DNA from 2 places in the Streptomyces sp. NPDC056503 genome. Region 1 is predicted to be linked to the other one. Evidence: riboswitches for the same ligand, from Rfam matches in the RefSeq annotation. Region 1 holds a riboswitch; the other holds the start of a gene.
What was found. A riboswitch is a leader RNA that binds a small molecule or an ion and turns the genes downstream of it on or off. The one in region 1 is predicted to bind glycine.
Positions count from the first base shown of each region.

Region 1 (12,615 bases):
GCGAGGACGGCGACCTGGGTGGCGCGCTTGAGGCCCTCGCCGCCCATCAGGCGGACGTACGTCCAGGAGATGGGCAGGATGCCGGCGGAGCCCCACGGGGCGGCCGAGATCGGGCCGACACCGGTCTCCGGGCCCGCGGTGGGCTGGAGCGGGTGGTTCGGCAGGTACGGGGCGAGGTGGGCGCGGACGCCGACCGGGCCGACGCCGGGGCCGCCGCCGCCGTGCGGGATGCAGAAGGTCTTGTGCAGGTTGAGGTGCGAGACGTCGCCGCCGAAGTGACCCGGCTTGGCGAGGCCGACCAGCGCGTTGAGGTTGGCGCCGTCGACGTACACCTGGCCGCCGGCCTCGTGGACCTCGGCGCAGATGTCGGCGACGTGCTCCTCGAAGACGCCGTGCGTCGACGGGTAGGTGATCATGAGCACGGAGAGCTCGTCGCGGTGCTGCGCGATCTTGGCACGCAGGTCCTCGACGTCGACCTCGCCGTCCTCGGCGGTCTTCACGACGACGACCTTCATGCCGGCCATCACGGCGGAGGCCGCGTTGGTGCCGTGCGCGGAGGACGGGATGAGACAGACCGTGCGCTGCTCGTCGCCGTTGGCGCGGTGGTAGGCGCGGACCGCGAGGAGACCGGCCAGCTCGCCCTGCGAACCGGCGTTCGGCTGGATCGAGACCTTGTCGTAGCCGGTGACCTCGGCCAGGCGCTCCTCCAGCTCGGTGATGAGCGTGACGTAGCCCTGGGCCTGCCCGATCGGCGCGAAGGGGTGGATCTGGCCGAACTCGGGCCAGGTCACCGGCTCCATCTCGGTGGTCGCGTTCAGCTTCATGGTGCAGGAGCCGAGCGGGATCATGCCGCGGTCCAGCGCGTAGTCGCGGTCCGAGAGCCGGCGCAGGTAGCGCAGCATCGAGGTCTCGGAGCGGTGCGCGTGGAAGACCGGGTGGGTGAGGTAGGCGTCGGAGCGCAGCAGCGGGGCCGGGAGACCGTCCTCGGTGCCGGCGTCCAGGGCCTCGACGTCGGCGGTGACGCCGAAGGCGCCCCAGACGGCGGCGAGCTGCTCGCGGCCGGTGGTCTCGTCGCAGGAGGCGGAGACGTGGTCGGCGTCGACGCGGTACAGGTTGACACCGGCCTCGCGGGCGGCGGCGACGACGGCGTCGGCGCGGCCGGGCACCCGGGCGGTGATCGTGTCGAAGAACGCGCCCTGGGTCAGCTCGACGCCCGCGGCGGTCAGTCCGGCGGCGAGGATCGCGGCGTACCGGTGGGTGCGCTGGGCGATCTGCCGCAGCCCGTCCGGGCCGTGGTAGACGGCGTACATGCCGGCCATGACGGCGAGGAGCACCTGCGCGGTGCAGATGTTGCTGGTGGCCTTCTCGCGGCGGATGTGCTGCTCGCGCGTCTGCAGGGCGAGGCGGTACGCCTTGTTGCCGTCGGCGTCGACGGAGACGCCGACGAGCCGGCCGGGCAGCGAGCGGGCGTGCTTGTCCTGGACGGCCATGTAGCCGGCGTGCGGGCCGCCGAAGCCCATCGGGACGCCGAAGCGCTGGGTCGTGCCGACGGCGATGTCGGCGCCGAGCGAGCCGGGCGAGACGAGCAGGGTGAGCGCGAGCAGGTCGGCGGCGACGGTCACGATCGCGCCGAGCTCGTGCGCGGCGTCGATCAGCGGCTTGATGTCGCGGACGGCACCGGAGGCGCCCGGGTACTGGATGAGCACGCCGAAGACACCGCGCTCGGCGACCTCGGCGGGGATGCCCTCGCTCAGGTCGGCGACGACGACCTCGACGCCGGTCGGCTCGGCGCGGGTCTCGATCACGGCGATGGTCTGCGGCAGGGCGTCGGCGTCGACCAGGAAGACGCCGTTCTTCACCTTGCCGACGCGGCGCGCCAGCGACATGGCCTCGGCGGCGGCGGTGCCCTCGTCGAGGAGGGAGGCGCCGGAGGTCGGCAGACCGGTGAGGTCGGCGACCATCGTCTGGAAGTTGAGCAGCGCCTCCAGGCGGCCCTGCGAGATCTCCGGCTGGTAGGGCGTGTACGCCGTGTACCAGGCCGGGTTCTCCATGACGTTGCGGAGGATCACCGGCGGGGTGAAGGTGCCGTAGTAGCCGAGGCCGATCATCGGGGCCAGGACCTCGTTGCGGCCGGCGAGGGAACGCAGCTCGGCGAGGACCTCGGCCTCGGTGCGGGCACCGGGCAGGTCCAGCGCCTCGGCGTTCTTGATGACGTCCGGCACCGCGGCGGCCGTCAGCTCGTCGAGCGAGCCGTAGCCGACCTGGGCGAGCATCTTGGCCCGCGCCTCGGCGTCGGGTCCGATGTGCCGCTGCTCGAAGGGGATGCCCTGCTCGAGCTCGGAGAGCGGGGTGCGGTTGGCGGTCATGATGCGGGGGCCTCCTGGTCTCACGACCTGCGAGGGGCACCACGGCGCGGGTGCCCGGACGGCCTCCCCCTCTGTCATCTCAACCTGAGAGCTTCACCGGCACGCCCGGGGGCACGCCGACTTTCACCGTCGGTGAGAGCGGATGCCGTCGGACTCCCGCCCTGCTTTCCAGAGTGACCTCGCCCGCGCGGTACCGGGTGCCTGAGAGATTCCGGGGAGGATTTGCTCCTTCGGCGCCACCGGAAACCTCTCCGGTGGACTCTCCCGCACGGTGTCGACAGCCACAGCCAGCCTACCAGCGCGGTTGTCCCTCCCATCGCTCAAGTGGCCGACATCCCAGATGTGCACTTTCGTAGGGGTGTAGAGCAGTTGCGACCAGTTGGAGGGACCGTGCAGACCGACATCGATCCGCGCAGCCTGATCGGCCGCAAGGCGTTCGACCGGAACGGACACAAGATCGGAACCGTGGACGAGGTGTACCTGGACGACGCGACCGGCATCCCCGAGTGGGCCGCCGTCCGCACCGGCCTGTTCAGCAGGGACGCGTTCGTCCCCCTGGAGCCCAGCGAACTGACCGACGACGGACTCCACATCCCCTTCGAGCGCTCCCTGATCAAGGACGCCCCCGACTTCGGCGTGGGCCGCCACCTCTCCCCCGAGCAGGAACTCCAGCTCTACCGCCACTACGAGCTGACGCTGCCGCCCCCGCCGGACACGATCCCCGACTTCGGCCGGCTCGCCGGCCAGGACGACGCCGCGTAGGGCCGTCCCGGGCTCACTCACCCGTGCGGACGACCGGGGCGGCCCGCTCCGCCCCCGTCGCCCCGCCCGGCACCAGCGGCAGCGGATCCGCCGGCTCCAGCGCGGGATCGTCCACCGGGAAGGTGCGCACCCGCCCCGGAACCCTGGCGCCGGGCTCCTCGAAGCGGACGGTGACCCTCCCGAGCCCGCTGCCCTGGACCCAGCCCGCCCCGAGGACCGCGTGCCGCACGTCGTGCCCCGGCGCCCACCCCCGTATCGCGGTCTCGGTGGCGGCCGGCGGCCCGTCGGCCGCCGGGGCCGGCACCACGTTCCCGGGCACCCCCACCGCCACACCAGCCCCGCTCGCCCCGCTCGCCGCGCCCTCGCCCGAGGCCCCCGCCCCCGCTTCGGCCCGCGCTTCCCCCTGCGCCCCGGCCTCCGCCTCCGCCTGCGCGAACAGGTCCTCCTGCGTGTAGTCGGCGAGCCCGCTCACCCCGACGCCCAGCAGCCGCACCCCACCCGTCGTGTCCACGAGTTCGAGGAGCCGCTCCGCCGCCTCCCGCACCACCAGCGGATCGTCCGTCGGCCCCCGCAACGTCTCGGAGCGGGTCAGCGTCGAGAAGTCGTACCGCCGCACCTTCAGCACGATCGTCCGCCCCGAGTGCCCCGAGCGCCGCAACCGCGCCACGCACCGCTCCGCCAGCCGCTCCACCTCCAGCCTGATCCGCAGCCGGTCGTGCAGGTCGATGTCGAAGGTGTCCTCCACGGAGACCGACTTGGCGTCCCGCTCGGCCACCACCGGCCGGTCGTCGTGCCCGAGCGCCATCCGGTACAGCGAGGCCCCGTGCGACCGCCCCAGGATCCGCACGAGCTCGTCCTCGCCCGCCTCCGCGACATCCGCGACCGTGGTGATCCCCGCCCGCCGCAGATGGTCGCCGGTGGCCGGCCCCACCCCGGGGATGATCCGCACCGACCGGGGCGCGAGCAGCGCCCGCTCCGTCCCCGGCTCGAAGAGCACCAGCCCGTCCGGCTTGGCCTCCTCCGAGGCGATCTTCGCCAGCATCTTGGAGCCCGCGAGCCCCACCGACCCCGTCAGCCCGGTCGTCGCCAGGATCTCGGCCCGCAGCCGCTCCCCCACCGCCCGCGCGCTCACGCTGTCCTCCGCCAGCCCCCCGGCCTCCAGGTCCACGAAGGCCTCGTCCAGGCTGAGCGGCTCCACCAGCGGCGACAGCCTGCCCAGGAGCTCCATCACCTGTCCGCTGATCGCCCGGTAGAAGGCGAAGCGCGGCACCAGGTACGCGGCGTTGGGCGCGAGCCGCCGCGCCTGCCCCATCGGCATCGCCGAGTGCACGCCGAAGCGCCGCGCCTCGTACGAGGCGGTGGCGACCACTCCACGCGGCCCCAGCCCGCCCACGACCACGGGTTTGCCGCGCAGGCTCGGCTTCGACGCCTGCTCGGCGGCGGCGAAGAAGGCGTCCATGTCCAGATGGAGGATCGTGGGGGCGGCTCTCACGGCTCCGATCCTGCCTCACACCACTGACAACCGCCGGTACGGGCAGCGCCCGCACCGGTCCCGGCGGGGAACCTCAGACGGCCCGGTCGCGGCGGCGGCGCGCCAGCTCGTCCTGCGGGTTGTGCCCCACCAGCGTCTCGCCGGTGTCGACGCGCTCCCCGTGCAGCTGCGAGAGCGCCGCCTCGACGTCCCGCCACACGACCCCCACCGCGATCCCGAAGACGCCCTGCCCGCCCTGGAGCAGCGAGACGACCTCGTCGGGCGAGGAGCACTCGTAGACGGTCGCCCCGTCGCTCATCAACGTCATCCGCTCCAGGTCGCGGAAGCCGCGGGCACGCAGGTGCTGCACGGCGGCCCGGATGTTCTGGAGGGCGACGCCCGTGTCGAGGAACCGCTTGACGATCTTCAGGACGACGACGTCCCGGAAGCTGTAGAGCCGCTGCGTCCCCGAGCCGTACGCCGGCCGCACGCTCGGCTCGACGAGCCCGGTGCGCGCCCAGTAGTCCAACTGGCGGTAGGTGATGCCGGCGGCCGCGCAGGCCGTGGGGCCGCGGTACCCGATCGCCTCGTCGGCCACCCCGGCGCCCTGCTCCGTACCGACGCCGCCGAAGTCGCCCACACTGCCGTGAAGCGGATACGGAGCGCTCTCCCCGGACGCGCGTCCGAGCGAGCCCCCTGCCGTACCGTCCGCGCTGCTCATCACGCCGACCCTCCGTCCTTGACCTGCCCACTCGAAGGTAGGCAGTCGCTAGGGGTGCGTCAACGATCGCCACACTCGGCACGCCGAGTGATAATCACCCAGAGAGTGGTTTCACGTATCCCACTCCGGGGAAAGGCTACTCGAATGCGCCGACAGCGCCCTCCGGTCGCCCCGGCCGCGCTCCCACCGGGAGCACCGCCTCACTGGCCCCCGAAGTCCTCCGGAGAGATCTGGTCGAGGAACTCGCGGAACTTCTCCACCTCGTCCTCCTGCTCGTCGGGGATCGCGATCCCGGCGTCGTCGAGGACGCCGTCGCTGCCGAAGATCGGCGAACCGGTCCGCAGCGCCAGGGCTATCGCGTCCGACGGCCGCGCGCTCACCTCCACACCGCTGGCGAAGACCAGCTCGGCGTAGAAGACCCCGTCCCGCAGGTCGGTGATGCGGACCTGGGTCAGCTCCTGCCCCACGGCCTCCAGCACGTCCTTGAAAAGGTCGTGCGTCAGCGGCCTCGGCGGGGCCATGCCCTGCTGGGCGAAGGCGATCGCGGTCGCCTCGCCGGGTCCGATCCAGATGGGAAGGTACCGGTCGCCTCCCACCTCGCGCAGGAGCACGATCGGCTGGTTGGAGGGCATTTCCACCCGGACACCCACAACGTCGAGCTCGTTCACACAGCAACCCTAGGACGTGCCCGACCGGTTTGGATAGTCGGGCCCCCGCTCAGCGCCGCCCGCACCCCGTCGCGGAGCCCTCCGCGACCGTCACTGGAGCCGGATCCCGAGCGCCGTCTGCACCAGCGCGGCGTGCAGCCGCACCGACAGCTGCGCCAGATCGGCGGCCGTCTCCTCCGCGTGCGCCCTGGTCTGCGGATTGCGGTGCCGGCGCAGCGGCGCCACGACCTGCTCGATCAGCCCCGCCTCCCGGTCCGCCGAGGCCTTCACGGCCCGCAGGTGCCGGGGCTCCAGCCCGAACCGCCCGAGATCGGCCACGATCCTGGCCACGTTGACGCTCTCCGCGTCGTAGCCGCCGCCCTCGCTCTCGCCGATCAGGCCGTACGACTCCCACTCCACCAGCTCGGCCTCGGTGACCCCGGCCGCGGCGACCAGCTCGGGCCGGCCCAGGCGCGCGGCGGTCGGCCGCTCGCCGTCCTCGTCCTCCGCGAGCCCGTCGAGCAGCCCGTCCAGCAGGTCCCGGCGCCGACCGGGCACCGGGAGCTTCACCTGCTCACCCCGGGCGAGGGCGTCGAGGTGCTCCCTGATGACCTTCAGCGGAAGATAGTGGTCCCGCTGCATCCGCAGGACGGCGGCGAGCCGCTCCACGTCCTCCGGGCTGAACTTCCGGTACCCGGAGGCCGTACGGCGCGGCTCGACGAGCCCCTCGGCCTCCAGGAAACGGATCTTGGAGATCGTCACTTCGGGAAACTCGGCCCGCAGCTGACTCAGCACGGTGCCGATGCTCACCAGCCGGTCGCCCGCGGTGGCGGTGCCGGATCCGGCACCGCCCGTCGGTGTTCGCACCATGGACCTTTCCTGAAGGATCTCCGCCAGGCGTGTCAGACGCCTCGCTGGCTCGCGTAGAAGACCAGCCGGTACTTGCCGATCTGTACCTCGTCGCCGTTGCTGAGCACCACGTCGGAGTCGATCGGCTCACGGTTGAGGTAGGTGCCGTTGAGGCTGCCCACGTCGGCGACGGTGAAGCTGCCGTCCTGGCGCCGGCGGAACTCGACGTGCCGCCGGGAGACCGTGAAGTCGTCCAGGAAGATGTCGCTCTGCGGGTGCCGGCCGGCCGTCGTCAGCTCGCCGTCCAGGAGGAAGCGGCTGCCCGAGTTCGGACCGCGGCGCACCACCAGGAGCGCGGAACCGGGCGGCAGCGCCTCGACGGCCGCGAGGGCCTCGGGGGACAGCGCCGGCATCGCGATCTGGCCGGTGGTCTCCGCGTCGTACGCCTCCAGGCCCGAGATCGAGATCGTCGACGTCGTCTCGGAGGGACGCTCGGGGGCGACCCCGCTCCGCAGCGGCGTACCGCAGTGGGAGCAGAACCGGCTGTCCGGCGTATTGCGGTGACCGCACCTCGTACACACCGGCATGGACGCGTCCTCCTGCCGCGGCTGTCCCGCGGAGGTCTGGGTCGCGTACGGATCGGAGGCAAACCCTCCACCCGCACTTGAGGTTGATGGTTCACCGAAACCTATGCGCGCGGCACCGGCGGGGTCAACAGACGACGCGCCCGGCGCGCCCGAAATGTCACCGCCCTGACCCTCGACCTCGTCACGGAAGAGCGGACGCTCGCCGCCCTGCTCCTCGCTCTGGGCGTGGCGCGGCGCACGGTGCCTGGCGTTGCCGCCGTCCTCGCGTGCGCTCTTGCCGAACAACTTCGCAAACAACTTCACGGGCGATTCCCCTTGACCGAAACAGACCCGCCCGTGGGGCAGGACGAACCGAGATCCATCACACCTGCCGACCCGGACACCTTCACAACGTCCGCATCCTCCGGACAGTTTCCACCACGCACCACCGTTGTGGTGCGCCGACCCCCCGCAACGCTCCAGCCCATGTCGCGGGACCCCTCGCCCCCTCTCTCACTGGGAGGACGACCGAGCGTAGTCAGGCCGCTTCACGGGTCGCAAGGCGTCGACGACGATCTTCGCCGACCGCTCCACCGTGGCCGTGGCCTGCTCCTTCTCGAGGGTCTGGACGACTCCACCGGGGATGTTGAGCGCGGGCTCCAGATCCTCGGGCTTGCCGATGACCTTGAAGACGTACGGAGCGGTCACCGGCGTTCCATCGATCCGCATGTCATCACCGCCACCTGTGAAATAGCTGTTCGCGACCACCCGCACGCCGTCGACCTGGATCGCCTCCGCACCCGCTGCCCGCAGCTCCTGGATGGCGTCGAGGAGCATGTCGGACTCGACCGCGCCGACCGGATCGGTCACCGTCAGCGTGATGCCCGGCCCCTCGGCCGCCACCGTGCCGGCCAGGATCCCGAGCTGCCGCTCCTTCTCCGCCGTCTGCCGACGGGCCTCCTCGGCCTGGTCGGAGCTCGACTCCAGCTCCGACCGCTGCTTCTCCAGCCGCGCCTTCTCGTCCTCCAGGCGCTGCGTACGGTCGTCGAGCTCGTCGAGGATCCGTACGAGGTCCTCCTGCCGCGCCCCGCGCAGGGCGCTGCCCTCGCTGGTCGAGGAGACCTGGATGGCGAGGCCGAAGCCCAGACAGGCGAGGAGCAGCGCCACGACCAGCTGGGCCCGCGTCACCCGCGGCGGCCACAGGGCGTCCGCGAGCCGCCGACGGCCGCTCGGCGCCCCGGCACCGGCGCCCCCGCCCGAGGACGGCACAGCGGCCTCGGGAGCGCTCTCACCGCCCTCCACGGCCGGCGCCACCGCCTCCGCACCACCGACCGGCTCACCCGCCGCCGGCGTCACCGGGGGCACCGGCCCCGTCGGCCCCGCCGGGGGCACCGGCGACTCCGGCGTCTTCGGCGTCTTCGGCGCCGAGGGCACCTCGGGCTCCTCGTCGCCCTGCTCCGGCTTCTCGTTCGGGTTCACACTCATCGGCCTCACGCCCGGAAGACATGGCGGCGGATCGCGGCCGCGTTGGAGAAGATCCGGATGCCGAGCACGACGACGACACCGGTGGAGAGCTGCGCGCCGACACCGAGCTTGTCGCCGAGGAAGACGATCAGCGCGGCCACGACCACGTTCGACAGGAAGGAGACGACGAAGACCTTGTCGACGAAGATCCCGTCGAGCATGGCCCGCAGACCGCCGAAGACCGCGTCGAGGGCGGCGACCACGGCGATCGGGAGATAGGGCTCGACGACCGCCGGGATCTCGGGCCGGACCAGCAGTCCCGCCACGACTCCGACGATCAGGCCCAGTACGGCGATCACGATGTTGCCTTCCCCTTGTCGGCCGTGGCACGACCGGACGGCGTCGCCGCCCCGGCCCCCCTCGGCTCAGCTGTACGTACGATCAGGCTCGGCGCGGCCGGAAGGCTCAGCCCGCTCTCGACCGAGATGCCGGTGCGGATCCCGAAGTTCTCGGCCAACGCGTGCAGGTACTGCCCGTCGGCACTGTCCTGGAAGGCGGTGCTCAGCCGCTGCCCGTCCCCGACGGCGAGCACGGTGTACGGCGGCACCAGCGGCCGGTTGTCGACGAGTATGGCCTCACCGGCGGCCCTGATCGCGGAGAGCGAGGTCAGCCGCTGGCCGTTGATCGACACGGCCTCCGCACCCGACTCCCAGAGCCCGTTGACCACCCGCTGCATGTCACGGTCGCGCACCCGCCCGGTGTCGGAGAAGCCGGCGCTCTCGCGCGGCCCGCCGCCCCCGCTGTCGGACCCCTTGGCGTCGTCCACCACCAGCTTCACCCCGGGCCCCTGCACGGGGGTCGCGCCGGACAGCAGGGCCACCAGTTCCGCCTGGTCGCCACCGTGCTGTTCCAGCGCCACGCGCTGCCGCTCGCCGACCTCGGCGCGGATCCGCTCGACGTCCCGCTCCAGGTCGTCGGCCGTCGCGTTCTCGCCCTCGATCCGGTCGATCAGCTCCTGGCGCTCCTTGGCGACCACCGGAGCCGAGATCCGGGCCTCGGCCGCACCCACCGTCACCACGGCGGCGGCCAGCACCAGACCGGCCGCGAGACCCAGCCTGGCCCGCAGCGGCTTCGGCACGGAGCCGCCCTCGGCCTCGCGCCGCGCGGTCGCCTCCGCGTACCCGTCGTCCAGCGCGTGGTCGATCACGTTGTTCAGCAGCGACATCGACGCGTCCGGGCGCGGGGGCGGAGAACCGGTGCTCCGAACGGGGGGCTGCTGCGACATGCCGCACATCGTCGCACGTCGCACGCCCTACCGCCGAATGGCCCCCACGAAGGGCCGGACGGCACCGAGGTGGCACCGTCCGGCCCCGCTCCGCCCTCCGGTCAGCGACCTGCGCTCTCGACCACCCGCGACCACTCGTCGAGCAGCGCCTGCGCGGAGGTGTCGTCGGGCCCCTCGGCCCACAGATGGGTGACGGCCTCGGCGGGGTCCGGCAGCACCATCACCCACCGCCCGTCGGCCTCCACGACCCGCACGCCGTCGGTGGTGTCCACCGACCTGCTGCCCGCCGCCTCGACCACCCGCCGCATCACCAGCCCCTTCACCGCCCACGGCGTCGCGAGGTCCCGCTTGATGACGTGCGCCTGCGGGATCCGGGCGTCGATCTGGCTCAGCGTGAGCTGCGTCCGCGCCACCAGTCCGATGAGCCGCACGAAGGCCGCGGCACCGTCGAAGACGCTGCTGAACTCGGGCACGATGAACCCGCCGCGCCCGTCCCCGCCGAAGATCGTCGACTCCTGCCGGCCGACCCGCGTGAGGTCGTCGGGCGAGGTGGTCGTCCACTCGACCTGAGTGCCGTGGTACGCCGCCACCTGCTCGGCGATACGGGTCGTGGTCACCGGCAGCGCGACCCGCCCCGACCGCCGCTCGGCCGCCACCAGGTCCAGCATCACCAGCAGCGCCCGGTCGTCCTCGATGATCCGACCCCGCTCGTCGACGAGCGACAGCCGCTCGCCCACCGGGTCGAACCGCACGCCGAACGCCGCCCGCGCCGACGCCACGATCTCCCCGAGCCGCACGAGACCGGCCCGTCTGCGCTCCGCGGACTCGGTCGGCCGCGACTCGTCGAGCCCCGGGTTGATCGTCAGCGAATCCACCTGGAGACGTCCGAGCAGACTCGGCAGGACGAGCCCCGCGCTCCCGTTGGACGCGTCCACGACCACCTTCAGCCCGGCCTCCGCGACCCCGGTCGTATCGACGTTCCGCAGCAGCGAGCCGGTGTACGAGTCGAAGACGCTCGCCGGGAACGACAGGTCGCCGATCTCCCCGGGGAAGGCCCGCCGGTACTCCTGCCGCGCGTAGACCCGGTCCAGCTTCCGCTGCCGGGCCTGCGACAGATCCGCGCCCCGCTCGTCGAAGAACATGATGTCGACGGAGTCCGGCACCCCCGGAGAGGTACGCACCATGATCCCGCCGGCGCTCCCCCGCGCCGTCTGCTGCCGGGCCACCGGCAGCGGTACGTTCTCCAGGTCCCGTACGTCGATGGCACTGGCCTGGAGCGCGGAGATCACGGCCCGCTTGAGCGCACGCGCGCCTCGCGAGTGGTCGCGCGCGGTGGTGACGGTGGAGCCCTTCTTCAGCGTCGTCGCGTACGCCCCCGCCAGCCGCACGGCCAGCTCCGGCGTGATCTCGACGTTGAGGATCCCGGACACCCCACGGGCCCCGAAGAGGTGGGCCTGCCCGCGGGACTCCCAGATCACCGAGGTGTTGACGAAGGCACCGGCCTCGATGGTCTTGAAGGGGTAGACCCGGACGTTGCCCTGCACGATCGATTCCTCACCGATCATGCACTCGTCGCCGATCACGGCGCCGTCCTCGATGCGGGCCGCGCGCATGACGTCGGTGTTCTTGCCGATGACGCAGCCGCGGAGATTGCTCTGCTGTCCGATGTAGACGTTGTCGTGGACGACCGCCTTGTGCAGGAAGGCCCCGGTCTTCACCACCACGTTGGAGCCGACGACGGTGTGCTCGCGGATCTCGGCGCCGGCCTCGACCTTGGCGTAGTCCCCGATGTAGAGCGGTCCGCGCAGCACCGCGTCGGGGTGCACCTCCGCTCCCTCGGCGACCCACACGCCGGGCGAGATCTCGAAGCCGTCGATGTCGACCTGGACCTTGCCTTCGAGGACGTCGGCCTGTGCCTTGACGTAACTCTCGTGGGTGCCGACGTCCTCCCAGTAGCCCTCGGCGACATAGCCGAAGATCGGCTTGCCTTCCTTCATCAGCCGCGGGAACACATCACCGGACCAGTCGACCGAAACATCGGCCTCGACGTAGTCGAAGACCTCGGGCTCCATGACGTAGATGCCCGTGTTCACCGTGTCGGAGAAAACCTGCCCCCAGGTCGGCTTCTCCAGAAAGCGCTCGACCTGCCCCTCTTCGTCGACGATCGTGATACCGAATTCCAGCGGATTCGGCACTCGCGTCAGACAGACCGTGACGAGGGCGCCCTTCTCCTTGTGGAAACGGATCAGGTCGGTCAGATCGAAATCGGTGAGGGCGTCCCCCGAGATCACGAGGAAGGCGTCGTCCTTCAACGCTTCCTCGGCGTTCTTCACACTGCCCGCTGTGCCAAGAGGCTTCTCCTCGTTGGCGTACGTGAGCTCCATCCCGAGCTCCTCGCCGTCGCCGAAGTAGTTCCTGACGAGTGACGCGAGAAATTGCACGGTGACGACGGTCTCGTTGAGACCGTGCCTCTTGAGCAGTCGC
Region 1 is NZ_JBHTST010000179.1:1,017-13,631, reverse strand. It holds gene gcvP (aminomethyl-transferring glycine dehydrogenase) at 1-2,366, opposite strand, end outside; glycine riboswitch at 2,545-2,643, opposite strand; gene ACFQ8C_RS33785 (PRC-barrel domain-containing protein) at 2,757-3,128, shown strand; gene ACFQ8C_RS33780 (DNA polymerase IV) at 3,142-4,620, opposite strand; gene ACFQ8C_RS33775 (MerR family transcriptional regulator) at 4,694-5,320, opposite strand; gene ACFQ8C_RS33770 (bifunctional nuclease family protein) at 5,521-5,988, opposite strand; gene ACFQ8C_RS33765 (MerR family transcriptional regulator) at 6,079-6,837, opposite strand; gene ACFQ8C_RS33760 (FHA domain-containing protein) at 6,870-7,814, opposite strand; gene ACFQ8C_RS33755 (DUF881 domain-containing protein) at 7,896-8,867, opposite strand; gene ACFQ8C_RS33750 (small basic family protein) at 8,873-9,205, opposite strand; gene ACFQ8C_RS33745 (DUF881 domain-containing protein) at 9,202-10,131, opposite strand; gene ACFQ8C_RS33740 (sugar phosphate nucleotidyltransferase) at 10,233-12,615, opposite strand, start outside.

Region 2 (17,187 bases), on a different contig from region 1:
ACCTTGATGCCGGCCTTCTCCAGGTCGGCCTTGACCAGCTCGAAGATGTCCTGCGGGGCAGGCATGTACGGGCGGGTGACCTCGGTCGGGTAGCAGAAGTCGACCGACAGGCCGCTCGCGCCGGCGCCGGCGAGGAGCGACTTGGCCTTGGCCGTGTCGAAGGCGTACTTCTTCACGTTCTCCGAGTAGCCGGCGACGGTGTCGGGCATGAACTGGGTCGCGACCTTGCCGCCCTCGGGCAGCTGGGTCTTGACGATGTTCTCGCGGTCGACGGCGTGCGCGATGGCCTGGCGGACCTCGGGCTTCTTCAGCGCCGGGTTGGCCTCCTGCGTCATACCGAGGTAGAGCAGGTTGAAGACGTCACGGGTCGGGACCTGGAAGCCCGCGCCCTCGAGGGTCTTGATGTCGGCGGGCGCGACCAGGTCGTAGCCGTCGATGTCACCGGCCTGGAGCGCCTGGCGGCGGCCGTCCTCGGTGTCGATCGTGCGGAAGACCAGGTTCTTGATCTTGGCCTTGTCGCCCCAGTAGTCGTCGAAGCGCTCGAGGGTGACTTCCTTGTTGCCCTTGTTCCACTTCGTGATCTTGTACGGGCCGGTGCCGGCGACCGTGCCGGCCTCCTGGCTGTACTTGGGGTACGTGATGGCGTCGCCGGCCTCGGTGACCTGCTGCTTCGCGTACTCCGCGATCGCCTTCGGCGAGTGGATCGCGAGGGCGTTCAGGGAGAAGCCGCCGGGCAGGTTGGCGGAGGGCTCGAAGACCTCGATGACGGCCGTGGCGTCGTCCTTGACCGTGCAGGACTTGTAGTTCGCCTTGGGCGTCTCCTTGTCCTCGTTGGCCTTGAAGCCGCCCATGATGGTCTGCCAGTAGTACGAGACCGCGCTCGACTGGTAGGTGCCCTTCCAGTTGAACCAGTAGTCGTAGTTGGCGCAGACCGCCTTCGCGTCGAGGGTCTCGCCGTCGTGGAACTTCACGCCCTTGCGGAGGTTGAAGGTCCAGACGGTGCCCTCGGGGTTGCTCGACCACTTCTCGGCGAGCCCGCCCACCAGCTTGCTGCCGCCGGACTCGTGCTCCAGGAGCGCCTCGAACGCCTGACGGGTGACCCGGAAGGTCTCGCCGTCGCTCGCGAGGGCCGGGTCGAGGGAGGCCGGGTCGCCCGGGGCGCCGAACACGAAGGTGTCCTTGGCTCCGGACTTGTTCTCGTCCTTGTCCCGGTCGCTCGCGCAGCCCGTGGCGATGAGGCCGACCGTGAGGGCCGCCGTCAGAGCCCGGGTCGACCGGGAATTGAGTATGCGCATGGGTCCACCCCTGGGTCGCCATGTGTGGTCTTGACCGGCCGAACGCTACTGGCGAGTGACGCGGCAGAGAACAGTCCGCATAGCGGTGATACCAACCTGAGACCCGGACACTCACCAAAACGGTCCGATGCCGGACATCGGTGGCGGGAGCGGGCCCAAGTGGACGCAAAACCCCGCCCTGGCAAGGAATTTCGGCCAGGGCGGGGCGGTGGGGCGAAGCGGGCGTCAGCGGTGCTGCGCGGGCGGGTAGCCGTATCCCGGACGGTGGGATCCCGCATGCTGGGACGGTGCTCCGTGCGCGTCCCGGTCGTAGAAGGGCCGGGCGTGGGCCTTCAGCCAGAGCGCCACCGGGTCGTACGCGTCGGAGAGCGCGACCGTCGAGACGGGCAGCCCGTCGGGCACGGTGCCGATCGACTGGCGCATCATCGCCCGCACCTCGTCCACGGCCGCCGCCGAACCGTCGTACAGGTCGAGCCCGATGACGAGGTACGGGGTTCCCAGCGCGGGCTGCACCCAGCCGCGGCGCAGCGAGCGGACGGCCGGGGTCCGGTGCGCGTTCTGGGTGAGCTGGGCGTAGAACTGCGGGATCTCCAGTGCGGGTTCGGAGACCCGGAGGGGCCCGGCGGGCATCCGGTCGAGGCCGGTCGCGATCCGGCGCAGGTCGGCCCAGGGGATTCCGACGCCGCCGCCGGGGGCGTGCGGATTGAGCCAGACGCCCCAGCGCTCGGGGTAGAGGGCGCGGGCGATCTCGCGGCCGGTGACGCGCTCGTGGGCGCGGTGCCAGCCGGAGGCGGCGAGTTCGCCGGCGGAGGTGACGCAGGGCGCGTAACCGTGCCCGTCGACCTCCATGTTCCCGTACTGGGCGTCGGCCGAGCCCGGGTTGCCCTGCCAGAGCAGCATGTACAGCTCGCCGTCGGCCAGGGCGTGCAGCAGGCCCTCGTACGCGTCGTAGCGTCCGGGCGCCACCTGGCGCAGCATCTGCTCGACCTCTCCGGTCGCGGCGCTGCCTGACGCGCTCACCCTGGGTCCCGCCCCTCTGTCTCGTACGGCTCGGTGGTTCGGTGGTTCGGTGGTTCCGTGGATCGGTGGTCCGGTCGATCGGGGGTCCGGTCGGCCGGTGGTCGGTGCCCGGTCGGTCCGGGGGTCACCCGGCGGCGCGCTGGTAGAAGGGGCGCACCCGCTCCAGCATCCAGTCTCCGACGGGGTCGGCCGCCATGTCGAGGAGGATCAGGTTGACCGGCCAGGCGACCTCGACGCGGCCGAGGGCGCGGCCGAGGGCGTCCAGCGGGGCGTTGCGGTCGACGCCGTCCCAGCCGGTGAGCTGGACGCCGATGAAGAGGGCGGGTTCGGTGCCCTCGACGCTGGCGAGGGTGCGGCGGGCGCTGGCGACGACTCCGGTGGCGTCGAACTCCGCGGCGGCGGCGGCGAGGAAGTCGACCGGGTCGTCCTGCCAGTCCGGCTCGAAGAGCCGGACCCGGCCGCCGGACGCGGGCCCGTCGAGGGCGGTGCGGCCGGCCCGGCAGAGCTCGGCGACGGCCGGCGGCGGCAGCGGGACGCCGACGACGCCGCCGGGGTTCACCGCGATGCCGAGCTGCGGGGGCAGGCCGCGGGCGAAGTCACGGGCGGGGGCGACGGTGAAGGACATGTGGTCGCCCACACAGGCGAGGAACTGCTCCTGGGAGCTGAAGACGGGGACGTAGGCGGCGCCGCCGATCTCCATCGTGGCCAGATCCAGGTCGGGGCTGTCGGGGCCGCCGCCGTTGGGCAGCGGGACCCAGACGGGGCTGCGGCCGAGCACCTCGATGAGCCGGCCTCCGGCCCCGGGCTCCCCGAGAGCGGCGGCGAGCGCCTCCTCCAGCTCGTTGCCCGGCCACGTCACGTCCACGGTGGTTGCGTCCCCTTCTCGTACGGCCCTGGTCCCGGCCGTCCCGCAGCACCCTAACGCCGCCCCGCCCCGGCTGTGACCAGAACCCGACGGGCGGACCCCCGGGCCCGGCCTAGACCGGGGCGCGGAAGCCGATGCGGCGCAGCGCGGTCGCGGCGTCCCGGTCGAGGAGGGTGGCGGAGGCGCAGCCGTGCGGCGGCCGGCCCGACTCGACGGCGGCGACGAGCCGGCCGACGGCCCTGCGGTGGCGGGCGAAGGCGTACGCGGACACCCCTCGGCCCCGCTCGCGCTGGCCGCCCCTCGCGGTCTCCGCGTCGACGTCGAGGAGGACCAGGTGGAGGGCGCGGCCGCGCCGGGCGGCCGAGCGGGCGAGCCAGCCGCGGACCCAGGACTGGGTGCCGCAGTCGTGGACGACGACCCCGGTGCCGGAGCGCAGGGCCCGGTGGAGCCCGGCGTAGTGCGCGATCCGGACCAGCGGGCGGTAGAGCGCGTACGGCAGGAAGGAGGGCATCCTGGCCTCCCAGCGCTCCCGGGCGTCCTGGGAGTCGATCCCGAGGCCCCCGGCGGCCCTCCGCAGCAGGGTGGACTTGCCGCTGCCGGGCAGCCCGGAGACGACCACGACGTCGCCGGCCGCGAAGGTGAGGGCACGCGGACCGCGGCCCCCGCGGTCGCGCAGGTCCCGCACCACGCGCCCGCGCCGGCGGGTCCTGGCACGGGCCCGCTGTGCGGGTATGGCGGCTTCTCCGGCGAAGACGCCGGTGCGCTGGATCCTCATCGCTGCTCCCCCTGTCGGGACCCCGGGAGACGTACCGGGAGACCTCACGGAGACCCTTGCCCACGAAGTGTAAAGAAACGGTAATCCGAGACAAGCGATTTGCGGCGCCGACACCGTATGCGAGGATGTGCGCGCCAGGCGCGCGCAGCGCCGTACAACCGCATACCGGCCGCTCGAATCCGCGCGGGAGAGTTCCGGACCGGCCTTCGGCCGTCCGGGCGCCGAAGGAGCAAGACCCTCCCTTGAATCTCTCAGGCCCCGTACCGCGTGGATGAGGCAGATCTGAAAAGCGGGACACCTGGTGTCCCCACCCAAGGTGCAAGCCGGGGATGCCCCCGGTGAACCTCTCAGGTTCCATGACAGATGGGGAGGACCGTCCTTGCCTGTCATGTTTTCCGCCTTCGGGACCCGGGAGCCACGTCCATGAGCACCACCCCCCGTCTGACCGCCCTCGATGCCCTGCATCGTTCGCTGGGCGCGACCATGACCGACTTCGCGGGCTGGGACATGCCGCTGCGGTACGGCAGCGAGCGCGACGAGCACAACGCCGTCCGCACCAGGGCCGGCCTCTTCGACCTCTCCCACATGGGCGAGATCACCGTCACCGGCCCGCAGGCCGTCGACCTGCTGGACCACGCCCTGGTCGGCAACATCTCCACGGTGGGCAACGGGCGCGCCCGCTACACGATGATCTGCCAGGAGGACGGCGGGATCCTCGACGACCTGATCGTCTACCGCCTCGGCGAGACCGAGTACATGGTCGTCGCCAACGCCTCCAACGCCCAGATCGTGCTGGACGCGCTGGTCGCCCGGTCCGGGGGCTTCGACGCCGAGGTCCGCGACGACCGCGACGCCTACGCGCTGCTCGCCGTGCAGGGCCCCGAGTCCCCCGGCATCCTCAAGCAGCTCACCGACGCCGACCTGGACGGCCTGAAGTACTACGCGGGCCTCCCCGGCACCGTCGCCGGCGTCCCGGCGCTGATCGCCCGGACCGGCTACACCGGCGAGGACGGTTTCGAGCTCTTCCTGAAGCCGGAGCACGCCGAGGGCGTGTGGACGGCGCTGACCGAGGCGGGCGCGGGCGTCGGCCTCATCCCGTGCGGCCTGTCCTGCCGTGACACGCTCCGCCTGGAGGCGGGCATGCCGCTGTACGGGCACGAGCTGACCACCTCCCTCACCCCCTTCGACGCCGGTCTCGGCCGGGTCGTGAAGTTCGAGAAGCCGGGCGACTTCGTCGGCCGCAAGGCGCTGGAGGCCGCCGCCGAGCGCGCCGAGACCGCCCCGCCGCGCAAGCTGGTCGGTCTGATCGCCGAGGGCCGCCGCGTGCCGCGCGCCGGCATGCAGGTCGTCGCGGGCGGCGAGGTCGTCGGCGAGATCACCTCGGGCGCTCCCTCCCCGACGCTCGGCGAGCCGATCGCGATGGCGTACGTCGACGCGGCGCACGCGGTTCCGGGCACCGAGGGTGTAGGCGTGGACATCCGCGGCACCCACGAGCCCTACAAGGTCGTGGCGCTGCCGTTCTACAAGCGCCAGAAGTGACGCATTCGTCTCAGGACACGTCTCACCCCGCAAGACCCACGTACATCCGCACCCCCCCGATCCAGGAGAATCAGGCCATGAGCAACCCCCAGCAGCTTCGCTACAGCAAGGAGCACGAGTGGCTGTCGGCCGTCGAGGACGGCGTCGCCACGATCGGCATCACCGAGCACGCGGCCAACGCCCTCGGTGACATCGTGTTCGTCCAGCTCCCCGAGGTCGGCGCCACCGTGACCGCGGGCGAGGAGTGCGGCGAGCTGGAGTCGACCAAGTCCGTGAGCGAGCTGTACTCCCCGGTGACCGGCGAGGTCGTCGAGGCCAACCAGGACGTCGTGGACGACCCGTCGCTGGTGAACTCCGCTCCGTTCGAGGGCGGCTGGCTGTTCAAGGTGCGCCTCACGGCCGAGCAGGACGACCTGCTCAGCGCCGACGAGTACACCGCCTTCACCGCAGGCTGACCGAGACCCCCAAGGGATCGCTTCATGTCGCTTCTGAACACTCCCCTCCACGAGCTGGACCCGGACGTCGCCGCCGCCGTCGACGCCGAGCTCCGCCGTCAGCAGTCCACCCTCGAGATGATCGCCTCGGAGAACTTCGCTCCGGTCGCGGTCATGGAGGCCCAGGGCTCCGTCCTCACCAACAAGTACGCCGAGGGCTACCCGGGCCGCCGCTACTACGGCGGCTGTGAGCACGTCGACGTGGCCGAGCAGATCGCGATCGACCGGATCAAGGACCTGTTCGGCGCCGAGTACGCCAACGTGCAGCCGCACTCCGGTGCCTCCGCCAACCAGGCCGCCCTCTTCGCGATCGCCCAGCCCGGCGACACGATCCTCGGTCTCGACCTGGCGCACGGCGGCCACCTCACCCACGGCATGCGCCTGAACTTCTCGGGCAAGCAGTTCAACGTGGTCGCGTACCACGTGGACGAGGCCGGCCTGGTCGACATGGCCGAGGTCGAGCGCCTCGCCAAGGAGCACCGCCCGAAGGTGATCATCGCCGGCTGGTCGGCCTACCCGCGCCAGCTGGACTTCGCGGAGTTCCGCCGGATCGCCGACGAGGTCGAGGCGTACCTGTGGGTCGACATGGCCCACTTCGCGGGCCTGGTCGCGGCCGGTCTGCACCCGAACCCGGTCGAGTACGCGGACGTGGTGACCTCCACCACGCACAAGACGCTCGGCGGCCCGCGCGGCGGCATCATCCTGGCGAAGAAGGAGTTCGCCAAGAAGCTGAACTCCTCGGTCTTCCCCGGCTTCCAGGGCGGCCCGCTGGAGCACGTGATCGCGGCCAAGGCCGTCTCCTTCAAGGTCGCGGCCTCGGAGGAGTTCAAGGAGCGCCAGCAGCGCACCCTGGACGGCGCCCGCGCCCTCGCCGAGCGCCTGGTCCAGGACGACGTCACCGCCCACGGCGTCTCGGTCCTGTCCGGCGGCACGGACGTGCACCTGGTCCTGGTGGACCTGCGGAACTCCGAGCTCGACGGCCAGCAGGCCGAGGACCGGCTCCACGAGGTCGGCATCACGGTCAACCGGAACGCCGTTCCGAACGACCCGCGCCCGCCGATGGTCACCTCCGGTCTGCGCATCGGCACGCCGGCCCTCGCCACCCGCGGCTTCACGGCCGAGGACTTCACCGAGGTCGCCGACATCATCGCCGAGACGCTGAAGCCGGGCTTCGACGGCGAGAAGGCCGAGGCGCTGAAGGCCCGCGTGACCGCGCTGGCCGACAAGCACCCGCTGTACCCCGGCCTGAAGTAATTTCGTACGCTTTTATTCGTACGAAGCTCCGGGGCACCGCGCACACTGGACAGTGAGCGCGGTGCCCCACCCCTTTGTCCCGCGCCCCCGCACCGCCTCTCCCTGCTTGTTTCTGCACCACCCCGGCAGACAACGGCGTCTAGCCCCACAAGGAGTCTCCCCGTGGCCATCTCGGTCTTCGACCTGTTCTCGGTCGGCATCGGCCCGTCCAGCTCCCACACGGTGGGCCCGATGCGCGCGGCCCGGATGTTCGCCCGCCGGCTGAAGAACGAGGGCCTGCTCGCCTCCACCGCGAAGGTGCGGGCGGAGCTGTACGGCTCGCTGGGCGCGACCGGCCACGGTCACGGCACCCCGAAGGCGGTCCTGCTCGGCCTGGAGGGCAACTCGCCCCGCACGGTCGACGTGGAGCACGCCGACGAGGAGTTCGAGCGGATCAAGGCGAGCGGGCGGATCAACGTACTCGGCGCCCACGAGATCGACTTCGACTTCGACGCCGACCTGGTCCTGCACCGGCGCAAGGCGCTGCCGTACCACGCCAACGGCATGACGGTCTTCGCGTACGACGCCGAGGGCGGGCTCGTCCTGGAGAAGACGTACTACTCCGTCGGCGGCGGCTTCGTCGTCGACGAGGACGCCGTCGCGGGCGAGGACCCGATCATCCCGGACGACACGGTCCTGAAGTACCCCTTCCGCACCGGTGACGAACTGCTGCGCCTGGCGAAGGAGACCGGCCTGTCGATCTCCTCGCTGATGCTGGAGAACGAGAAGGCCTGGCGCACCGAGGACGAGATCCGCGCCGGCCTGCTGGAGATCTGGCGGGTCATGCAGGCCTGCGTCTCGCGCGGCATGTCCCGCGAGGGCATCCTCCCCGGCGGTCTGAAGGTCCGCCGCCGGGCCGCGACCTCCGCCCGCAAGCTGCGCTCCGAGGGCGACCCGGCCGCGCACGCGATGGAGTGGATCACCCTCTACGCGATGGCGGTGAACGAGGAGAACGCGGCGGGCGGCCGGGTGGTCACCGCCCCGACCAACGGCGCGGCCGGCATCATCCCGGCGGTCCTGCACTACTACATGAACTTCGTCCCCGGCGCCGACGAGGACGGCATCGTGCGCTTCCTCCTCGCGGCCGGCGCGGTCGGCATGCTCTTCAAGGAGAACGCCTCGATCTCCGGCGCCGAGGTCGGCTGCCAGGGCGAGGTCGGCTCGGCCTGCTCGATGGCGGCCGGCGCGCTGGCCGAGGTCCTCGGCGGCTCCCCCGAGCAGGTGGAGAACGCGGCCGAGATCGGCATGGAGCACAACCTGGGCCTCACCTGCGACCCGGTCGGCGGCCTCGTGCAGATCCCGTGCATCGAGCGCAACGGCATGGCGGCGGTCAAGGCCGTCACGGCGGCGAAGATGTCGATGCGCGGCGACGGCAGCCACCTGGTCTCCCTCGACAAGGTCATCAAGACCATGAAGGAGACCGGCGCCGACATGAGCGTCAAGTACAAGGAGACCGCCCGCGGCGGCCTCGCGGTCAACATCATCGAGTGCTGACGCCCCGGCGCGGCGCACCCGCGCGTACGTGACGAACGGCCGGTCCCGCCCCCACGGGACCGGCCGTCGCGCGTGTGGGTCAGTAGCGGACCCAGAGGACGATGACGTCCGGGCGGGTGGAGCTGAAGGGCTCACAGAGGAAGATCGGGCCCCAGATCGTGTACCCGGCCTGGCCGGTGGCCTGGCACTCGGCGTACGAGGAGTGGTGGCTGCGCGGGTAGAAGCCGGGGCCGGCGGCCTCGGCGGTGCCGGCGGTGCCGAGGGCGAGGGCTCCGGCGGTGGCCGCGGTGGCGAGTGCGGCTGCGACGCGACGGTACATGGCATGTCCTCCTGAAATGAACGATGCGATGCGGTGCGGGATGGTGCCGTGCGGTTCGTGCAGGCTGCGCAGCCGGGACGAAACGTATCGGCGGCCCCCCTCCCGGGCAATAGGTCTAGGCCAATCCCCGGACGGATGTCCGAATTCCCCGGTCGCGGCCGGATTCCATCGCTAGGGTCCCGATCATGACCATGACTGTGGATGCCGAATGCCTCGCCCTGACCCGCACCCTGCGCCGCCGGGGAGTCGTCGTGCTCTCCGTCTTCGGGCTGGTGTGGGCGCTCGCGGGCGGCTCGGGGCTGCCCGCGCCGGGACTCCCGGTCGCGGGGGCGCTGGGGGTCCTGCTGACGGCCGGGGCACTGGCCGCCGGCTTCCGGGGGACGGCCCGTGAGGTGACCCGTCCGGTGCGGCTGCCGGAGCGGTGGAACCGCGGGGTCGGGGTGGTGAACGCGGTCGAGGTGGCCGCGATCGTCGGCGTGATCGCGGCCTCGAACGCGGCCGGGCGCCAGGAGTGGATTCCGGTCGGGATCTGCCTCGTCGTCGGCCTGCACTTCTTCCCGCTGGCCCGCCTCTACGACCAGCGCCAGTACGGGTGGCTGGCGGCGGCCCTGACCGGGCTGGGGGCGCTCGGGGCGGCCCTGGTGGCCGCCGGGCTCACGGCGGAGGCGGTACGGGCCTCCGTGGGGCTCCCCGCGGCCCTGGCGCTGTGGGGAACCGCCCTGCTGGTGGCGCGCGACTGAGCCCCGGAGGAGGAGCCGGAGCGGGGCGGTGGAGCCGGTCGCGGGCATCCGCGGCTCGCCGGCGCCGAGAAGGCGGCGGCAAGGGCGCCGAGGACGGCGGCCGCGAGGGCCGCGGCGCCTCGACGGCTCGGGTGCCGAGGGGTCCGGGGGGCGTCACCGGTCGCTCGTCACCGGGCCCGGGACGGGCGGCGACTCAGGGTGAACGCCGCCCGGACCCGGCCCCGGGGCCGGTCAGGCCCGGGTCACGCCTTGCTGAGGTGGGACCAGAACTCGTCCCACGACAGGCGGCCGTCGCCGTTGTCGTCGCGCTGCTTGATGAGGGCCTCGGCCACCGTCTCGGTGACGTTGAAGTCGCCCAGCTGGGCCATGACGCTCTTGTACTCCGTGGCGGTGATGAAGCCGTCCCCGTCCACGTCGTACCGGTTGAATGCCGTCCGTGCCGACTCGATGTCCGCCACTGCTTCCGCCCCTTCTCGGTGCTGTTCTGACGGGGGTCAGATTAGCTGGCCGAGCGGTGTCCGATGATGGCGGTATGAGCAGTGACGTGACACGGATCCTGGAGGCGGCGGCGCGCGGGGGGTTCCCCGCGACGGACGGCCGGACGACGGTGGTCCCGCAGCCGGACGAGCGCGACGCCGGGGTGCTGGCCTTCACGGCCCACTCGGTGGTCTTCGCGGACGTCGATCCCGAGTGGGTGAGGGCCGAGCTGGCCGCGACCGGGAGCGATCCGCTCGCCGCGAGCATGAACCCGGGCTTCCTCGTGCGGCTGATGGCCCGGACCGGCCGGCGGATGAACACCATCGACCTGCTGACGGTCGCCGACGCCCTGCCGGGCCCGCCGCCGGTGACGCTGCGGGAGATCGAGGACCCGGAGCACCCCCGGGTGGCCCGGGCGCTGAAGTACCGGGACGACGTACGGGTGTGGGCGGCGGACGGCGGGGTGCTGATCCTGGGGCGCGGTGTCGCCGGGCGCATGGAGGCGGCGATCGAGGTCGACGAGGCGGTGCGCCACCGGGGGCTGGGCCGGGCGCTGGCGACGGCGGCGCGGCACCTGACGCCGGACTCCGTGGTGTGGGCGCAGCAGTCGCCGGGCAACGCGCGCAGCGTGCGGACCTTCCAGGCGGCGGGGTACCGGCCGGTGGCCTCGGAGGCGCTCCTCACCGCGCGCTAGACCGCAGCCGGGCGTCCACTATGTGGATGATCGAGGGAAACAATCGATGAACCGCATAGCCATTCACAGTTTTCAAGGTGAGTGCCACAGATCACCAACGATTCACATTTAAAACGTTCAGGTATGTCCGGATTGATAACGATGTGGGTGCTTGGCGGTGTGGCCGCCGTCTGTCATAGTCGATGACACGACCCCCATTGACCCGGGCCAGGTCGTTCAAGCGGCCGTGGATACACCCCCCCGTCCACGGCGCATCACACGGAAGCCCCCAGCAGCCCCACCACGGCGCACGGGGGCTTCCGTGCGTCCGCGGCCCGGTCAGCGGTCGGTGACCCGCATCTCGAACCAGGTCGTCTTGCCGCGCGGCCCGAGGTCCGCGCCCCACCGGTCGGAGAGCTTGTCGACGAGGAAGAGGCCCCGGCCGCTGACGTCGAGCTCGGCCACCGGCATCAGGCAGGGCAGGCCGCGCGAGGGGTCGCGCACCTCGATCCGGATCCGGCCGGGGCGCCGCTGGGCGCGCAGCACGAAGACCCGGGCACCGGTGTGCCGGACCGCGTTCCCGACGAGTTCGGAGACGAGCAGGACGGCGTGCTCGGCGAGGTTCGGACCCAGCCCCCACTGCCGGAGCACCACGTACTGGGTCATCCGGCGGGCGATCCTGGCCGACTCCGGGAGCGACGGCAACCGGACGTCGACCTCCGCCGGGTTGCCGTACCGGTCCATCGCCGCGAGGGCCTCTTCGTCCTCCAGGGTCGGTGTCCACCGGGCGGCGGGCACGCCGCCCTGCCGTGGTTGTTCCCTGCTCTCCAGGCCCGCCATGCCCCCCATCATGGCCGCAGGAGACGGCCCGCGGGGGCCGTTCCGGCGGAATGGCCCCCGCGGGGCGGCGCGTCGCCGTGACGGACCGTCGGATGACGGTCCGCGCGGCGTGCGGTCAGGCGAACTTCGCCTTGCCCGGGCCCTCTTCGACGAAGCTGCGCATGCCGGTCTCGCGGTCCGCGGTGGCGAACAGCGCGGAGAACCAGGTGCGTTCGAGGGCGAGGCCGGTGTCGATGTCGGCCTCCAGGCCCTGGTCGATCGCCTCCTTGGCGGCGCGCAGCGCGACCGCCGGGCCCTGGGCGAGCTTCGCGGCCCAGGCGTGCGCCTGCTCGTACACCTCGGCGGCCGGGACGACCCGGTCGACCAGGCCGAGCGCGAGGGCCTCCTCGGCCTTCACCATCCGGCCGGTGAAGATGAGGTCCTTGGCGCGGGAGGGGCCGACCAGACGGGAGAGCCGCTGGGTGCCGCCGGCGCCGGGGATCAGACCGAGCAGGATCTCGGGCTGGCCGAGCTTGGCGTTCTCGGCGGCGATCCGGTAGTCGGCGCAGAGCGCGAGCTCGCAGCCGCCGCCGAGGGCGTAGCCGGTGATCGCGGCGACGACCGGCTTGGGGATGCGCGCGACGGCGGTGAAGGAGTCCTGGAGGGCGCGCGACCGCTCGACCATGGCCACGTGGTCCATGGCCTGCATCTCCTTGATGTCCGCGCCGGCCGCGAAGACCTTCTCGCCGCCGTAGAGGACCACGGCCCGCACGTCGTCGCGGTCGGTGGCCTCCTGGGCCAGCTCGCGCAGCCGGTCCTGGGTGGCGATGTCCAGGGCGTTCATCGGCGGGCGGTCGAGGCGGATCGTGCCGACGCCGTCGGCGACTTCGAGGTTCACAGTCATGGGAAGAGGTTAGTGGCCGTTAACGGGGACGGGCCCGGTGCTGTTGCTCACAGCACCGGGCCCGTGTCCGTCTCGCCGGGGGACCTACGCGGTCCACTCCGACCAGGACATGTTCCAGCCGTTCAGGCCGTTCTCCGGCTTGATCTGCTTGTCCTTGGAGTTCTTCACGATCACCACGTCACCGATGATCGAGCGGTCGAAGAACCAGGCGGCCGGGGTGGAGCTGTCGCCCGCGCCCCGGGCGTCCGAGAGGCCGACGCAGCCGTGGCTGACGTTCTGGGAGCCGAAGGTGGACTTCGGGGCCCAGTAGTTGCCGTGCACGAAGGTGCCGGAGGTGGACAAGCGCATGGCGTGCGGCACGTCCTTGATGTCGTACTCGCCGCCGAAGCCGACGGTGGCCCCGTTCATGCGGGTCACCTTGTACTTCTCGCTGATGACCATCTGGCCGTTGTAGGTGGTCGTGGACGGGGCGCCCGCGGTGATCGGCAGGGTCTTGATGATCTGCCCGTCGCGCTCGACCTTCATCGTCTTGGCGCTCGCGTCGACCGTGGAGACCTGGCGGCGGCCGATGGTGAAGGAGTACGTCTTCTTCTGCTTGCCGTAGACGCCCGGGCGGCCCTCGACGCCGTCCAGGTTCAGCTCGACGGTGACCTTCGTCCCCGCCTTCCAGTACTCCTCGGGGCGGAAGTCGAGGCGGTCGTTGCCGAACCAGTGGCCCTCGATCTCGACGGCCGGCTCGGCCGTCACCTTGATGGCCTTCTCCACGGCCTCCGGGTCGGTGATGCCCCGGGTGAAGTTGATGGAGACCGGCATGCCGACGCCGACGGTCGTCCCGGCCTCCGGCGTGTAGTGGCCGATGAAGGTGTTCTTCGGGGTCAGCGTGGTGAAGGTGGTGTCCTTCGCGGACTCGCGGCCCTCGGCGTCCTTCGCGATCGCGTGGACCTTGTACTGGGTCCCGGCCGACAGGTGGGCCAGCGGCTCCCAGCTGGCGCCGTCCGCCGAGATCTTGCCCTCGACCGCGGCGCCCTTGGAGTCGGCGACGGTCACGGTGGTCAGCTTGCCCTGCTCGGCGGTGACCTTGAGGATCCCGCTGGTGGCGACCGAGTCGGCGCCGTCCTTCGGCAGGACCGTCACGACCGCCTGGGAGGCGGCGTTGTCGGGGGCCGTGGTCCCCTGGCCGGTGCCCTTGGCCCCCGCCCCGTCGGCGGTCTTGGACGGGTCCTCGCCGCCGCAGGCGGTCAGGACCAGCAGCAGTGCCCCCGTGGCCAGGGCTCCGAGGCGAACGCCCCGCCGCCGCGCCGACGTCCCCGATATCGGCTGCCCGTTCACTATGGTCTTCTCCCCTCGCACGACCCGGCCGCCGGCCGGGCCCCACCCCCTGTACGCAGGTCCCGCGCACGGCGCTAGATAATCACACCGGACGACACGAAAGTTCCACGTGAATGTCACCGTTCAGTCCCAGTTGGGACGGGGCCGGAGGCGAGCGGGGAGCGCCTCGCGTCCGGCCCCCGGACCGCAGAGCGGTCAGCGGAGCGCGGACCCCTTCTTCCAGTCCTCCCAGTCCGTGTTCCAGCCGCTCAGGCCGTTGTCCGGGGCGACCTTCCGGTCCTTGGAGTTGACCACCTCGACGACGTCCCCGACCAGGCTCCGGTCGAAGAACCAGCCCGCCGGGGTCTCGGCGCCGCCCCCCTTCACGTCCCGCAGCCCCACACAGCCGTGGCTGACGTTGGCCGAGCCGAAGGTGGACTCGTCGGCCCAGTAGTTGCCGTGGATGAAGGTCCCCGACTCGGTGAGCCGCATGGCGTGCGGCACGTCCTTGATGTCGTACTCGCCGCCGAAGCCGACCGTGGCCCCGTTCATCCGGGTCACGTCGTACAACTCGGTCACCACCATCTTCCCGTTGTACGTGGTGGTCTTCGGCGCGCCCGCGGTGATCGGCAGGGTGGCGAGCAGCCGCCCGTCCCGCCGCACCTCCATGGTGTGGGCCGCCGCGTCGACCAGGGAGACCTGGGAGCGGCCGACGGTGAAGCCGACCGTCTTGCGCTGGATGCCGTAGACGCCCGGGGCGCCCTCGACGTCCCGCAGGGCGAGCTCGACCGTCACCTCGGTGCCGGGCGCCCAGTACTCCGCCGGGCGGAAGTCGAGCCGCTCCTTGCCGAACCAGTGGCCCACGACCTCCACCGGCGGGTCGGCGGTGACCCGGATGGCCCGCTCCACCTCGGCCCGGTTCTCGATCGGGCGGTTGAAGCCGAAGGAGACGATCATGCCGGCGCCGACCGTGGAGCGGTTCTCCGGCGTGAAGTAGCCGATGAAACGACTCTCCGGCACCACCGTGGTGAAGGTGGTGTGCCGGGCCGAGCGGCGCCCGTGGGCGTCGAGCGCCACCGCGTCCACGCTGTACTTCGCGGCGAGCGCGAGCCGGGTGCCGTCGGCCGGCCGCCAGCGCAGCCCGTCGGCCCCGATCGCGCCGGGCACGACCGCGCGGCGGCCGTCCGCCACCTGGGTCACGCTCACCCGTTCGAGCCGGCCGCTGTCCACCCGCACCTCCAGGGGACCGTCCGCGGGGACCGCCCGGCTGCCGTCCTCCGGGCTGACCCGGATCACGTCGCCGGGGGCCCGCGCCTTGCCCGGGAGGTCCAGGCCGAGGCCCCCTCCCCCGTCCGATCCGGTGCAGCCGGCGAGGCCCACGAGGAGCCCCGCCACCGCGAGGAGTTGCCCGGCCCGTTCCCATACACGTGTCACGCGTGGCCCAACGACGACCCCCCTCCAGGGGAAACGTGCGCGCGGGCCATGTTGGGGGGACGGCCGCGCGGGCAGAACAGGAAGGACGACCGGGAGTACACGAAGGTGCGGGAGGACGCGCGGGGCCGGGGCCGGGACGCCCCGCCCCGTCACGCGGGCCCCGCCGGAGCCGCGGGAGGCCAGGGCGGTGTCGAGCACAGCCGAACAGCAGGCGGTACCGGAGCGTGCCCCGGAACGGCCCGCGCCCCCGGTGTGGCCGGGGACGCCCACCCCGCTCGGGGCCCGGTGCCGGACCGGCCCGGACGGGACCCGGGGCACCAACTTCGCGCTCTGGGCGGGCGGCGCGGAGGCGGTGGAGCTCTGCCTCTTCGCACCGGACGGCACCGAGACCCGGCTGCCGCTGACCGAGCTGACCCACGAGATCTGGCACGGCTTCGTGCCGGGCGTCGGCCCCGGACAGCGGTACGGCTACCGGGTGCACGGGCGCTGGGACCCGTGGACCGGCGCCCGCTGGAACCCCGCGAAGCTGCTCCTCGACCCGTACGCGCGGGCCGTCGACGGCGACTTCGCGGCGCTCCCCCCGGAGGCGTACGGACACGTCCGGGACTGGCCGCAGCAGCACGTCGCCGACACCGTCCGCGACGAACGGGACTCCGCGCCGTACGTCCCCAAGGGGGTCGTCGTCCGGGACGACGACGACTGGTCCGACGACCGCAGGCCCAAGACGCCCTGGCAGGACTCGGTCATCTACGAGCTGCACGTCAAGGGCTTCACCGCCCGGCACCCCGGCATCCCGGAACACCTGCGGGGCACCTACGCCGGACTCGCGCACCCGGCCGCCGTCGACCACCTCGTACGCCTCGGGGTGACGGCGGTCGAGCTGCTGCCGGTCCACCAGTTCGCCCACGAGGACCACCTGCTGCGCCGCGGCCTCGCCAACTACTGGGGCTACAACTCGATCGGCTACTTCGCCCCGCACGCCGGCTACTCCTCGTCCGGCACCACCGGGCAGCAGGTCGGCGAGTTCAAGCGGATGGTGCGGGCGCTGCACGCGGCCGGCATCGAGGTCATCCTCGACGTCGTCTACAACCACACGGCGGAGGCGGGCGAACTCGGCCCCACCCTCTCCCTGAAGGGCATCGACAACCGCGGCTACTACCGGCTCCAGTCCGACGCCCGCCGGTACGCCGACTACACCGGCTGCGGCAACACCCTCCACGTCGTCCAGCCCCAGGTGCTCCGGCTCATCACCGACAGCCTGCGCTACTGGGTCACCGAGATGGGCGTCGACGGCTTCCGCTTCGACCTGGCGGCGGCGCTCGCCCGGTCGATGCACGACGTCGACATGCTCTCCCCGTTCCTGGCCGTCATCGCCCAGGACCCGGTACTGCGCCGGGTCAAGCTCATCGCCGAACCCTGGGACGTCGGCAACGGCGGCTACCAGGTCGGCGCCTTCCCGCCGCTGTGGACCGAGTGGAACGACCGCTACCGGGACGCCGTCCGGGACTTCTGGCGCGGCGCCCTGCCCGACGTCCGGGACCTCGGCTACCGGCTCTCCGGCTCCAGCGACCTCTACGCCTGGGGCGGCCGCCGCCCCTACGCCTCCGTCAACTTCGTCACCGCCCACGACGGCTTCACCCTCCGCGACCTCGTCACGTACGAGCGCAAGCACAACGAGGCCAACGGCGAGGGCAACCGAGACGGCACCCACGACAACCGCTCCTGGAACTGCGGCGCC
Region 2 is NZ_JBHTST010000075.1:14,909-32,095, forward strand. It holds gene ACFQ8C_RS22165 (ABC transporter substrate-binding protein) at 1-1,295, opposite strand, end outside; gene ACFQ8C_RS22170 (enhanced serine sensitivity protein SseB C-terminal domain-containing protein) at 1,521-2,315, opposite strand; gene ACFQ8C_RS22175 (enhanced serine sensitivity protein SseB) at 2,440-3,180, opposite strand; gene ACFQ8C_RS22180 (AAA family ATPase) at 3,293-3,955, opposite strand; glycine riboswitch at 4,130-4,231, shown strand; gene gcvT (glycine cleavage system aminomethyltransferase GcvT) at 4,379-5,494, shown strand; gene gcvH (glycine cleavage system protein GcvH) at 5,572-5,949, shown strand; gene glyA (serine hydroxymethyltransferase) at 5,974-7,242, shown strand; gene ACFQ8C_RS22200 (L-serine ammonia-lyase) at 7,405-8,775, shown strand; gene ACFQ8C_RS22205 (hypothetical protein) at 8,855-9,094, opposite strand; gene ACFQ8C_RS22210 (hypothetical protein) at 9,280-9,834, shown strand; gene ACFQ8C_RS22215 (EF-hand domain-containing protein) at 10,077-10,292, opposite strand; gene ACFQ8C_RS22220 (GNAT family N-acetyltransferase) at 10,367-11,005, shown strand; gene ACFQ8C_RS22225 (ATP-binding protein) at 11,324-11,824, opposite strand; gene ACFQ8C_RS22230 (enoyl-CoA hydratase/isomerase family protein) at 11,940-12,707, opposite strand; gene ACFQ8C_RS22235 (Ig-like domain-containing protein) at 12,792-14,036, opposite strand; gene ACFQ8C_RS22240 (Ig-like domain-containing protein) at 14,232-15,449, opposite strand; gene glgX (glycogen debranching protein GlgX) at 15,637-17,187, shown strand, end outside.
Region 2: it holds a riboswitch for glycine, as region 1 does, so the genes downstream of both, gcvT (glycine cleavage system aminomethyltransferase GcvT) here and gcvP (aminomethyl-transferring glycine dehydrogenase) in region 1, are expected to answer to the same signal.